Regions from separate parts of the Streptomyces sp. NPDC044704 genome, predicted to be linked through region 2. Evidence: riboswitches for the same ligand, from Rfam matches in the RefSeq annotation. Region 2 holds a riboswitch; the other holds the start of a gene.
What was found. Region 2 has a riboswitch for glycine ahead of gcvT (glycine cleavage system aminomethyltransferase GcvT). Riboswitches for the same ligand answer to the same signal wherever they lie in the genome.
Positions count from the first base shown of each region.

Region 1: another riboswitch for glycine. It lies ahead of gcvP (aminomethyl-transferring glycine dehydrogenase); the one in region 2 lies ahead of gcvT (glycine cleavage system aminomethyltransferase GcvT).

Region 1 is NZ_JBWKGY010000002.1:8,693-13,689, forward strand. Features, by position in the region: gene AC07B0_RS04365 (MerR family transcriptional regulator) at 1-306, shown strand, start outside; gene AC07B0_RS04370 (DNA polymerase IV) at 340-1,827, shown strand; gene AC07B0_RS04375 (PRC-barrel domain-containing protein) at 1,824-2,219, opposite strand; glycine riboswitch at 2,334-2,432, shown strand; glycine riboswitch at 2,434-2,568, shown strand; gene gcvP (aminomethyl-transferring glycine dehydrogenase) at 2,628-4,997, shown strand, end outside.
Region 2 is NZ_JBWKGY010000007.1:153,205-158,201, forward strand. Features, by position in the region: gene glyA (serine hydroxymethyltransferase) at 1-137, opposite strand, end outside; gene gcvH (glycine cleavage system protein GcvH) at 155-538, opposite strand; gene gcvT (glycine cleavage system aminomethyltransferase GcvT) at 650-1,765, opposite strand; glycine riboswitch at 1,954-2,058, opposite strand; gene AC07B0_RS19470 (AAA family ATPase) at 2,249-2,902, shown strand; gene AC07B0_RS19475 (enhanced serine sensitivity protein SseB) at 2,991-3,725, shown strand; gene AC07B0_RS19480 (enhanced serine sensitivity protein SseB C-terminal domain-containing protein) at 3,782-4,522, shown strand.

The DNA of each region.
Region 1 (4,997 bases), on a different contig from region 2:
ACCGGGGTGGCGCTGCAGAACATCCGCGCCGCCGTGCAGCACCTCCGTGACCGGGGTTTTCGCGACCTAGAACGCATGACGCTGATGAGCGACGGCGCGACCGTGTACGAGTGCACCTCGCCGGACCAGGTGGTGAGCCTGCTCCAGGGCGGGCAGGGCGTCTTCGGCATCGCGGTCGGCGTCGTCTGGCGCGATGTGGAGAACGCCCTGTCGCAGCTGCACGGGGAGCGCATCGACACGGGCGAGACCCTCCTCGGCCACAATCCGGCCGATGAGCTCGCCGCACGGCGGAACCGGGCCGTCTGACCGATGTCAGTGCCGTAGGGCAGCATCGGGGCTGTGAGAGCCGCGCCGACCATCCTGCACCTGGACATGGATGCCTTCTACGCCTCGGTGGAACAGGCGTCGAAGCCCAGCCTGCGCGGGAAGGCCGTGATCGTCGGCGGGCTCGGACCGCGCGGGGTGGTCGCCACCGCCTCCTACGAAGCCCGCCGCTTCGGGGTGCACTCGGCGATGCCGATGGCCCAGGCCCGGCGGCTGTGCCCGAACGGGGCCTGTCTGATCCCCCGCTTCAGCCTCTACCGCGAGGTCAGCGAGCTGGTCATGGGCCTGCTGCGGGAGCTGTCACCGCTGGTCGAGCCCCTCAGCCTGGACGAGGCCTTCGTCGACCTGGAGGCGGGCGGCTCCGCCTTCGACGCGGCCGGTGCCAGGGCGGCCGGGGAGCGTCTGCGGGCCGACATCACGGCTGCCACGGGGCTCAGCGGCTCGGTGGGGCTGGCCGGGTCGAAGATGCTCGCCAAGGTGGCCTCCGAGGAGGCCAAGCCGGACGGGCTGCTGCTCATCGAGCCGGGCACCGAACGGGAACTGCTCGCGCCGATGTCGGTGCGGACCCTGCCCGGGGTCGGGCCGGCCACCGGGGAACACCTGCGCCGGGCCGGGATCACCACCGTGGGGGAACTCGCCGAAGCCGGTGAGGACGAGCTGGTCCGGATGGTCGGCAAGGCGCACGGGGCGGGGCTCTACCGGATGGCGCTGGGCCTCGACGACCGGCCCGTGGTCGCCGAGCGCGACGCGAAGTCCGTGTCCGTCGAGGACACCTTCGACGTGGACCTGCACGACCGGGTACGGATCCGCTTCGAGGTGCAGCGGCTCGCCGACCGGTGCGTGGGGCGGCTGCGCGCCTCCGGACACTCGGGCCGGACCATCGTCCTGAAGGTCCGGCGCTACGACTTCTCGACGCTGACCCGCTCCGAGACCCTGCGGGGCCCCACCGACGATCCGGGGGTGGTGCGGGAGGCCGCCGCGCGGCTGCTGGAGGGCGTGGACACCACGGGCGGGGTGCGGCTGCTCGGCGTCGGCGTGACGGGCCTCGCGGACTACACGCAGGAGGACCTCTTCGCCCAGGTACTGGCCGCCGAGGCGGAGGCGGAGGGGGTCGCGGCGGCGGTCGGCGACGCGAGCGGGGCCGTTGCGCCGGACGGGGCGGAGGGGGCGGACGCACCGTCGCGGGCTGCGGATGCCGGTGCCGATGCCGTGGAGGCGGCGGGAGAGGCCGTGGAGGCGCCCGGGGCGCCCAGGGAGCCCGGGGCGGACGGGCCGGCCGTCGCGCGGCACTGGGCGGCCGGGAGCGACGTACGGCACGCGGTGTACGGGCCCGGCTGGGTCCAGGGCAGCGGGGTGGGCCGGGTGACCGTACGGTTCGAGCGGCCCGGATCCCCGCCCGGCCGGGTCCGCACCTTCCGGGTGGACGACCCCGAGCTGGAGCCGTCCGATCCGCTGCCCCTGGTGGGAACGTCCGATTCCCAGTGCCGCGGCCGGAAGGACTAGCTGCGTCCGGTCAGGCGGCCCGCGGCGCGGCGGCGCTTCTTGGCGGGCGGGGGCGGGGCGTGGCGGAACTCCGACGGGAGGGCCACGTCCAGGCCGTAGTGGTGGTACAGCTGGAGCTCCTGCTCGGGGGAGAGGTGACGGCCGACCCCGAAGTCGGGGGCGTCCTTGATGAGGGAGCGCTCGAACGGCACGCGCAGGGCGTCGTCCACCACCTCGCTGGGCTCCAGGGGGACGAACGCGTCCCGGCCGAAGAGCCCGGTCCGCACGGCCGCCCATTCCGGAACGCCCGTGGCGTCGTCGAGGTAGACCTCGTCCACGGTTCCGATCTTGGCGCCGTTGCGGTCGAATGCCTTGCGGCCGATCAGGCTGCGCGGATCGATGTCGGTCTGCACGGTCCCTCCACTTGGTCGCAACTCCATCCGTAATCACTACAAAAGTGCATATCCGGGGAGGGGGCCACTCGAGGGAGGGTCCAGATCCTCGCTGGTAGGCTGGGTGACGGCTGTTGACCCTGTGCGGGAGAGTCCTCCGAGTGAGCTCGACGGAGGCGCCGAAGGAGCAAATCCTCCCCGGAATCTCTCAGGCATACGTACCGCACGTGAAGAGGCCACTCTGGAAAGCAGGGGCGGTGCCGGGACGCAGTGCCGGCTCCTCCCCTCACCGACGGTGAAAGCCGGACCCCACGGGCGACCCCTGTGAGGCCCGGTGAAGCTCTCAGGTTGAGATGACAGAGGGGGAGGCCGTCCGGGTGCCCGCGCCGTGGTGCCCCTCGCAGGTCATACGACCAGGAGGCCTCCGTAATGACCGCCAACCGCATTCCGCTCTCTCAGCTCGAGCGAGGCATCCCCTTCGAGCAGCGCCACATCGGCCCGGATGCCGAGGCGCAGGCGAAGATGCTCGCCCACGTGGGCTACGGCTCCCTGGACGAGCTCACCGCCGCCGCGGTACCGGATGTGATCAAGACCGCCGAGGCGCTGAACCTGCCCGAGGCGCGGACCGAGGCCGAGGTGCTGGCCGAGCTGCGTTCGCTCGCCGACCGCAACCAGGTCCTGACCTCGATGATCGGCCTCGGCTACTACGGGACCTTCACCCCGCCGGTGATCCTGCGCAACGTCATGGAGAACCCGGCCTGGTACACGGCGTACACGCCCTACCAGCCCGAGATCTCGCAGGGCCGCCTGGAGGCGCTGCTCAACTTCCAGACCGTCGTCGCCGACCTGACCGGTCTGCCGACCTCCGGCGCCTCCCTCCTCGACGAGGGCACGGCCGCCGCCGAGGCCATGACGCTGGCCCGCCGGGTCGGCAAGGCCAAGGGCAACGTCTTCCTCGTGGACGCCGACGCGCTGCCGCAGACGATCGCCGTGATCGAGACCCGCGCCGAGCCGATCGGCATCGAGGTCGTCGTCGCCGACCTGTCCGCCGGCATCCCGGCCGAGATCGCCGAGCGCGGGATCTACGGCGTGCTCGTCCAGTACCCGGGCGCCTCCGGTGCCGTACGGGACATCAAGCCGGTCATCGACCAGGCGCACGGGCTCGGCGCGATCGTCGCGGTCTCGGCCGACCTGCTCGCCCTGACCCTGCTGACCTCGCCGGGCGAGCTGGGCGCGGACATCGCGGTCGGCACCACCCAGCGCTTCGGCGTTCCGATGGGCTTCGGCGGCCCGCACGCCGGTTACATGGCCGTCCAGGCCAAGCACGCCCGCTCCCTGCCCGGCCGCCTCGTCGGAGTCTCCCTGGACGCGGACGGCAACAAGGCCTACCGCCTCGCGCTGCAGACCCGCGAGCAGCACATCCGCCGCGAGAAGGCCACCAGCAACATCTGTACGGCGCAGGTGCTGCTCGCCGTCATGGCCGGCATGTACGCCGTCTACCACGGCCCCGACGGCCTGCGGACGATCGCCCGCCGCACCCACCGCTACGCCACCCTGATCGCCGCGGGCCTGACGGCGGGCGGGGTCGAGATCGTGCACGGCTCGTACTTCGACACGGTCACCGCCCGGGTTCCCGGCAAGGCCGCCGAGGTCGTCGCCGCCGCCCGCGAGGGCGGGGTCAACCTGTTCCAGGTCGACGCCGACCACGTCTCCCTCTCCTGCGACGAGACCACCCTGCGCGCCGACGTCGACGCCGTCTGGGCCGCCTTCGGCGTCTCGGCCGACCTGGAGGCCCTCGACGCGACCACGGCCGACACCCTCCCCGAGGGCCTGCTGCGCTCGGACGAGGTCCTGACGCACCCGGTCTTCCACCAGCACCGCTCCGAGACCGCGATGCTGCGCTACCTGCGCAAGCTCTCGGACAAGGACTACGCGCTGGACCGCGGCATGATCCCGCTGGGCTCCTGCACGATGAAGCTCAACGCCACCACCGAGATGGAACCGGTGACCTGGCCCGAGTTCGGCCAGCTGCACCCGTTCGCCCCGGTCGCGCAGGCGGAGGGGTACCTCACGCTCATCACGGAGCTGGAGGAACGTCTCTGCGAGGTCACCGGCTACGACAAGGTCTCCATCCAGCCGAACGCCGGCTCCCAGGGCGAGCTCGCCGGCCTGCTGGCCGTGCGCGCCTACCACCGCGCCAACGGTGACGAGCAGCGCACCGTCTGCCTCATCCCCTCCTCCGCGCACGGCACCAACGCGGCGAGCGCCGTGATGGCCGGCATGAAGGTCGTCGTCGTCAAGACCGCCGACGACGGCGAGGTGGACGCGGACGACCTGCGCGCCAAGATCGAGCAGTACCGCGACGAGCTCGCCGTGCTGATGATCACCTACCCGTCGACGCACGGCGTGTTCGAGGAGCACGTCGCCGACATCTGCGCCCAGGTGCACGAGGCCGGCGGCCAGGTCTACGTGGACGGCGCCAACCTGAACGCCCTGGTGGGTCTGGCCAAGCCGGGTCACTTCGGCGGCGACGTCTCGCACCTGAACCTGCACAAGACCTTCTGCATCCCGCACGGCGGCGGCGGCCCCGGCGTGGGCCCGGTCGGTGTCCGGGCGCACCTGGCCCCCTACCTGCCGAACCACCCGCTCCAGCCGACGGCCGGTCCCGAGACGGGCGTGGGCCCGATCTCGGCCGCCCCGTGGGGCTCGGCGGGCATCCTGCCGATCTCCTGGTCGTACGTACGCCTGATGGGTGGTGAGGGCCTCAAGCGCGCCACCCAGGTGGCGGTACTCGGCGCG
Region 2 (4,997 bases):
GCCTCCATGACGGCGACGGGAGCGAAGTTCTCCGACGCGATCATTTCCAGGGTCGACTGCTGGCGCACGAGCTCGGCGTCGACGGCGGCGGCGACGTCCGGGTCGAGCTCGTGGAGGGGGGTGTTCAGTACAGACATCGAGATCCCCTGGGGTGTCAGTTGTCGGAGTGGGTGAGCGCGGCGTACTCCTCGGCCGAGAGCACCTCGCTGGGCTCGGCCGAGAGGCGCACCTTGAACAGCCAGCCACCCTCGAACGGCGCCGAGTTCACGAGGGCCGGGTCGTCCACGACGTCCTGGTTGGCCTCGACGACCTCGCCGGAGACGGGGGAGTACAGGTCGCTGACCGACTTGGTCGACTCCAGCTCGCCACAGGTCTCGCCCTCGGTGACGGTATCGCCGACCGCGGGGAGCTGGGCGTAGACGACGTCACCGAGCGCGTTGGCCGCGAACTCCGTGATGCCGACCGTCGCGACGCCGTCCACGGCGTCCGACAGCCACTCGTGCTCCTTGGTGTAACGCAGCTGCTGGGGGTTGCTCATGACCTGATTCTCCTGGATGCGGGGGAGTGGATACGAACAGCGGTCTCGGGTACTGAGACGCGGCCGGACGGCTTCCCGTACGGCTGGTGCACGGCTCGGCCGTGTGCGGAACTACTTCTGCCGCTTGTAGAACGGCAGGGCCACGACCTCGTACGGCTCATGCGTACCGCGAATGTCGACGCCCACGCCGGAGGTGCCGGGCGCGGCGTGCGCCGCGTCTACGTACGCCATCGCGATCGGCTTGCCCAGCGTCGGGGAGGGGGCGCCCGAGGTGACCTCGCCGATGACCTGGCCGTCGGCCACGACCGGGAAACCGGCGCGCGGGACGCGGCGGCCCTCGGCGATCAGGCCGACCAGCTTGCGCGGCGGGTTCGTGGCGGCCTTCTCGGCGGCGGCCTCCAGCGCGGCGCGGCCGACGAAGTCGCCCTCCTTCTCGAACTTCACGACCCGGCCCAGGCCCGCGTCGAACGGGGTGAGGGAGGTGGTCAGCTCGTGCCCGTACAGCGGCATGCCCGCCTCCAGGCGCAGCGTGTCGCGGCACGACAGTCCGGCCGGGACCAGGCCGACGCCCGCGCCCGCCTCGGTCAGCGCCTGCCACAGCGCGACGGCGTGCTCGGGGGAGACGAACAGCTCGAAGCCGTCCTCGCCGGTGTAACCCGTACGCGCGATCAGCGCGGGGACGCCCGCGACAGTGCCGGGCAGGCCGGCGTAGTACTTCAGGCCGTCCAGGTCGGCGTCGGTGAGGGACTTCAGGATGCCGGGGGACTCCGGGCCCTGGACGGCGATCAGCGCGTACGCGTCGCGGTCGTCACGGACCTCGGCGTCGAAGCCGGCGGCGCGCTCGGTGATCGCGTCCAGCACGACCTGGGCGTTGGAGGCGTTGGCGACGACCATGAACTCGGTCTCGCCGAGGCGGTAGACGATCAGGTCGTCCAGGATCCCGCCGTCCTCCTGACAGATGTGCGTGTAGCGGGCGCGGCCGACGCCGACGGTGGAGATGTTGCCGACCAGCGCGTAGTCCAGCACCTTGACGGCCTCGGGGCCGGTCAGGGTGATCTCGCCCATGTGGGACAGGTCGAACAGGCCGGCGCGGGTGCGCACGGCGTTGTGCTCGTCGCGCTCGCTGGCGTACCGCAGCGGCATGTCCCAGCCCGCGAAATCGGTCATGGTCGCACCGAGCGAACGGTGCAGCGCGTCGAGCGCGGTCAGGCGGGGGGCAGTGCTCATGGGTGTGGCTCCCGGGTCCCAGGGCATGACATGACGAGGACGATCCTCCCCATCTGTCATCGGAACCTGAGAGGTTCGCCGGGAGTTCCCGCGCGTACGGGGGAAATTCCACGGCTTGCACCTTGGGTGGAGCACGCGCCGACGGCCGTCGGGGGACGGTCGCGTCGCGGCTCGCTTTTCAGATCTGCCTCATCCACGCGGTACGGGGCCTGAGAGATTCAAGGGAGGTACTTGCTCCTTCGGCGCCCGCGCACGGCCTTGCGGCCCTGCCGGGACTCTCCCGCGCGGATTCAAGCGGCCGGTATGCAGTTGGTGTCCAGATGGCGCACATCATTGCACGGGACGTCCGGGAGCGGGCGGCGGGGCCCGCAAGAACGTACGAGCGGAACCGGGACCGCCGGATTACCGTCTCTTTACACTCAGTGGGCACGGGGCTTTCGCGGCCCGATTTCGGGGGGAGACACTGTGCGGAGATTCGGACTCATGACCACCACGGGAACAGTCGACGGGGTACCGGCCCAGCGGGGCCGCGGGGCGGACCCGCGCGTCCTCGTCGAAGGCGCCGGACCGGTCCGTGACCTGCGCGGACCCGCCGTGTGCGTACCGCAGCGCCTCGGTTTCCCGGCCGGGGACATCGTCGTGGTCTCCGGGCTGCCCGGCGGTGGCAAGAGCACCCTGATCAAGCGGGCCGCCCCGGGGGGTGGCATCGACTCCCAGGACGCCCGCGAGCGCTGGGAGCACCGGATGCCCGCCGCCCTCCCCTACGCCGCGTACCGGCCGCTCGTCCGCGCCGCCCACTACTGGGGCCTGTGGCGCAAGCTCGGCTCCGGCGAATCCGTAGTGGTCCACGACTGCGGGACCCAGAGCTGGGTCCGGGGCCTGCTCGCCGCCGTCGCCCGCCGCCGGGGCGGCTCCCTGCACCTGCTGCTGCTGGACACCACCGCCGAGGAGGCCCTCGCCGGGCAGGCGGCGCGGGGGCGCCGCGTGTCCGCGTACGCCTTCGCCCGGCACCGCGGCGCCGTCCGCCGGCTGCTGCGGGAGGCGGAGGCCGGTCGCCCGCCGGCCGGGTGCGCCTCCGCGATCCTGCTGGACCGCCGCTCGGCCGCCGCCGTGACCTCCATCGCCTTCCACGGCTGACTCCGCTTCCCCGGCCGGCTCCGGCCGGCGCGCCCCTTGCCGATAGCCTCGGCAGCACATCGGCGGGACATACGGAGGGCAGGGGCACATGCAGGGCAGCGGCTGGCCGGCGAACGAGTTGGAGCAGGTGCTCGGGGCGGCGCTCGGGCAGACGGACGCCGGGGAGCGGATCCTGGAGGTCCTCGGGCGCAGCCCGGTCTGGGTACCGCTGCCCCAGGGCGGCAGCCCCGAGCAGGGGAGCCTCGACCTGCCCACGATGCTGATCGGCGGGGAGGCGTACGTCCCCGTCTACAGCTCCGAGGCACAGTTCCGCTTCTGCGCCGGGCCCGGCATGGCCTTCGCCGTCGCCCCCGCCGTGGAGTTCGCCCGCGGCCTGCCCCCGCAGCTCGGCATCGCCGTGAACCCGGAGGGGGCCGTCGGGGTGCCGCTGCCCCCGGCCGCCGTCGCCGAGCTGTGCCGCACGGGACGGACCCCGCTCGACGGCCCGGCCACCGGCGGGCGCGTCCGGCTCTTCGAGCCCGACTGGCAGGAGGACCCGGTCGACTTCCTGGCCGCCGCCGCGGAGGAGTTCCGCGCCACCGGGGTGGTCGCCGCCGCGTACCGCTGCCTGGCCAGCGTGGAGGGCGGGGCCCCCGAGCTGTACGTCGGTGTCCGCCTGGTGGGATGGGATCCCGAGGTCCGGGCCGCCCCGCTGGAGGCCCTCGGACGGGCCCTGGCCCGCGTACCGGCGCCCTGGCCCGTGCAGTTGATCCTCCTCGACGCCGCCGAGGACCCGGTCACGGAGTGGATTCGTGAGCGCGTACGCCCCTTCTACCTCCCGTAGCGCCGCTTAAGCTGGTTGGTACGTGTGGACGACGGGCGGACGAAGAGGGGTACCGGGTGAGTGCGTCAGGCACGGCCGCGGCCGGGCAGGTCGAGCACATGCTGCGCCAGGTGACTCCCGGGCGCTATGAGAGCTACGAGTCATTCCTGCACGCCCTCGCGGAGGGCCGGCTGTGGATGCTGCTGTGGCAGGGGCAGCCGGGCTCGCCGGACGCCCAGTACGGCGGCATGGAGGTCGAGGGCCTCGGCTACGCGCCCTGCGTGACCTCCCCGCAGGAACTGGCCGCGAGCGGCTGGAACCGCGGCTACGAGGTGGTCACCGGCCGGGACATCGCCCGCGCCCTCTACCCGGACCGCTGGGGCCTGTGGGTCAACCCGCACGCCCAGGGCGGCGGGCTCGGCGTGCCCTGGGCCGACCTGCGGCGCGTCGCCACCGGCCTGGACCGGATGCCGGCGGGCCCGCTGCGGCTCTCCGAGCCCTCCCTGGAGCTGCCGCAGTTCTACGGGCTGCTGACCCGCCACGCGCACCGCACGCCCGCCGTGCGCTCGCTGCGCCGCGCCTGGGTGCAGCCCTCGCTGGGGTCGGCGTACCTGGCGGTGGGGCTCGACCTCTACGACGCCTCCGCGCCCGCGCTGGAATCCGTACGGGAGATGATGCGGCAGTCGGTCGGGGCGGTGCCCGAGGGGGTGCCCGTGTGCACGGTCGCGCTGGCCGACGAGCACGACCCGGTGGCGATGTGGCTGCGCGCGCAGACCCGCCCGTTCTACGACCGGGAGGGCCAGGCGGCGGTCTACTAGGACCGCCGACGAACCGGGCGGGACGCTCCGAGGGGCGTTCACCGGGTCACCTACAGGGAAACCGGGCACCTGCCCGGACTCTGGGACGGACATGTCCGGCGACATCGGGCCGCCGGGAACCACGGTTCCCGGCGGCCTTCGCCTTGTCCGGATTTCATCACTGATGGGCATCCAATTGGCGTGGTAGTCCTGTGAGTTGGGCGTGATGTCCGTTTGCGTACCGAACGGCCGGTCTTGCTCCGCTGAGCCGCCAGCGGAGTCCGGATAACGGGAACCCACGCGTCAGATCACGGTTGCGCATCCATTCATCTGCGGGTCTGGCGGCTGGTCGAGCGCCCGATGAAGACTCCCCACCCAAGAGCCGGTCAGTCCTCCAGGACCCGGTTCGGTACGTGGACTTCGCTTGTTGTTTCGCACGGCACTTCCCGCACTTTCCGCACTTCAGCTGCTCCGCACCCGCACTCCGCACGCGTTC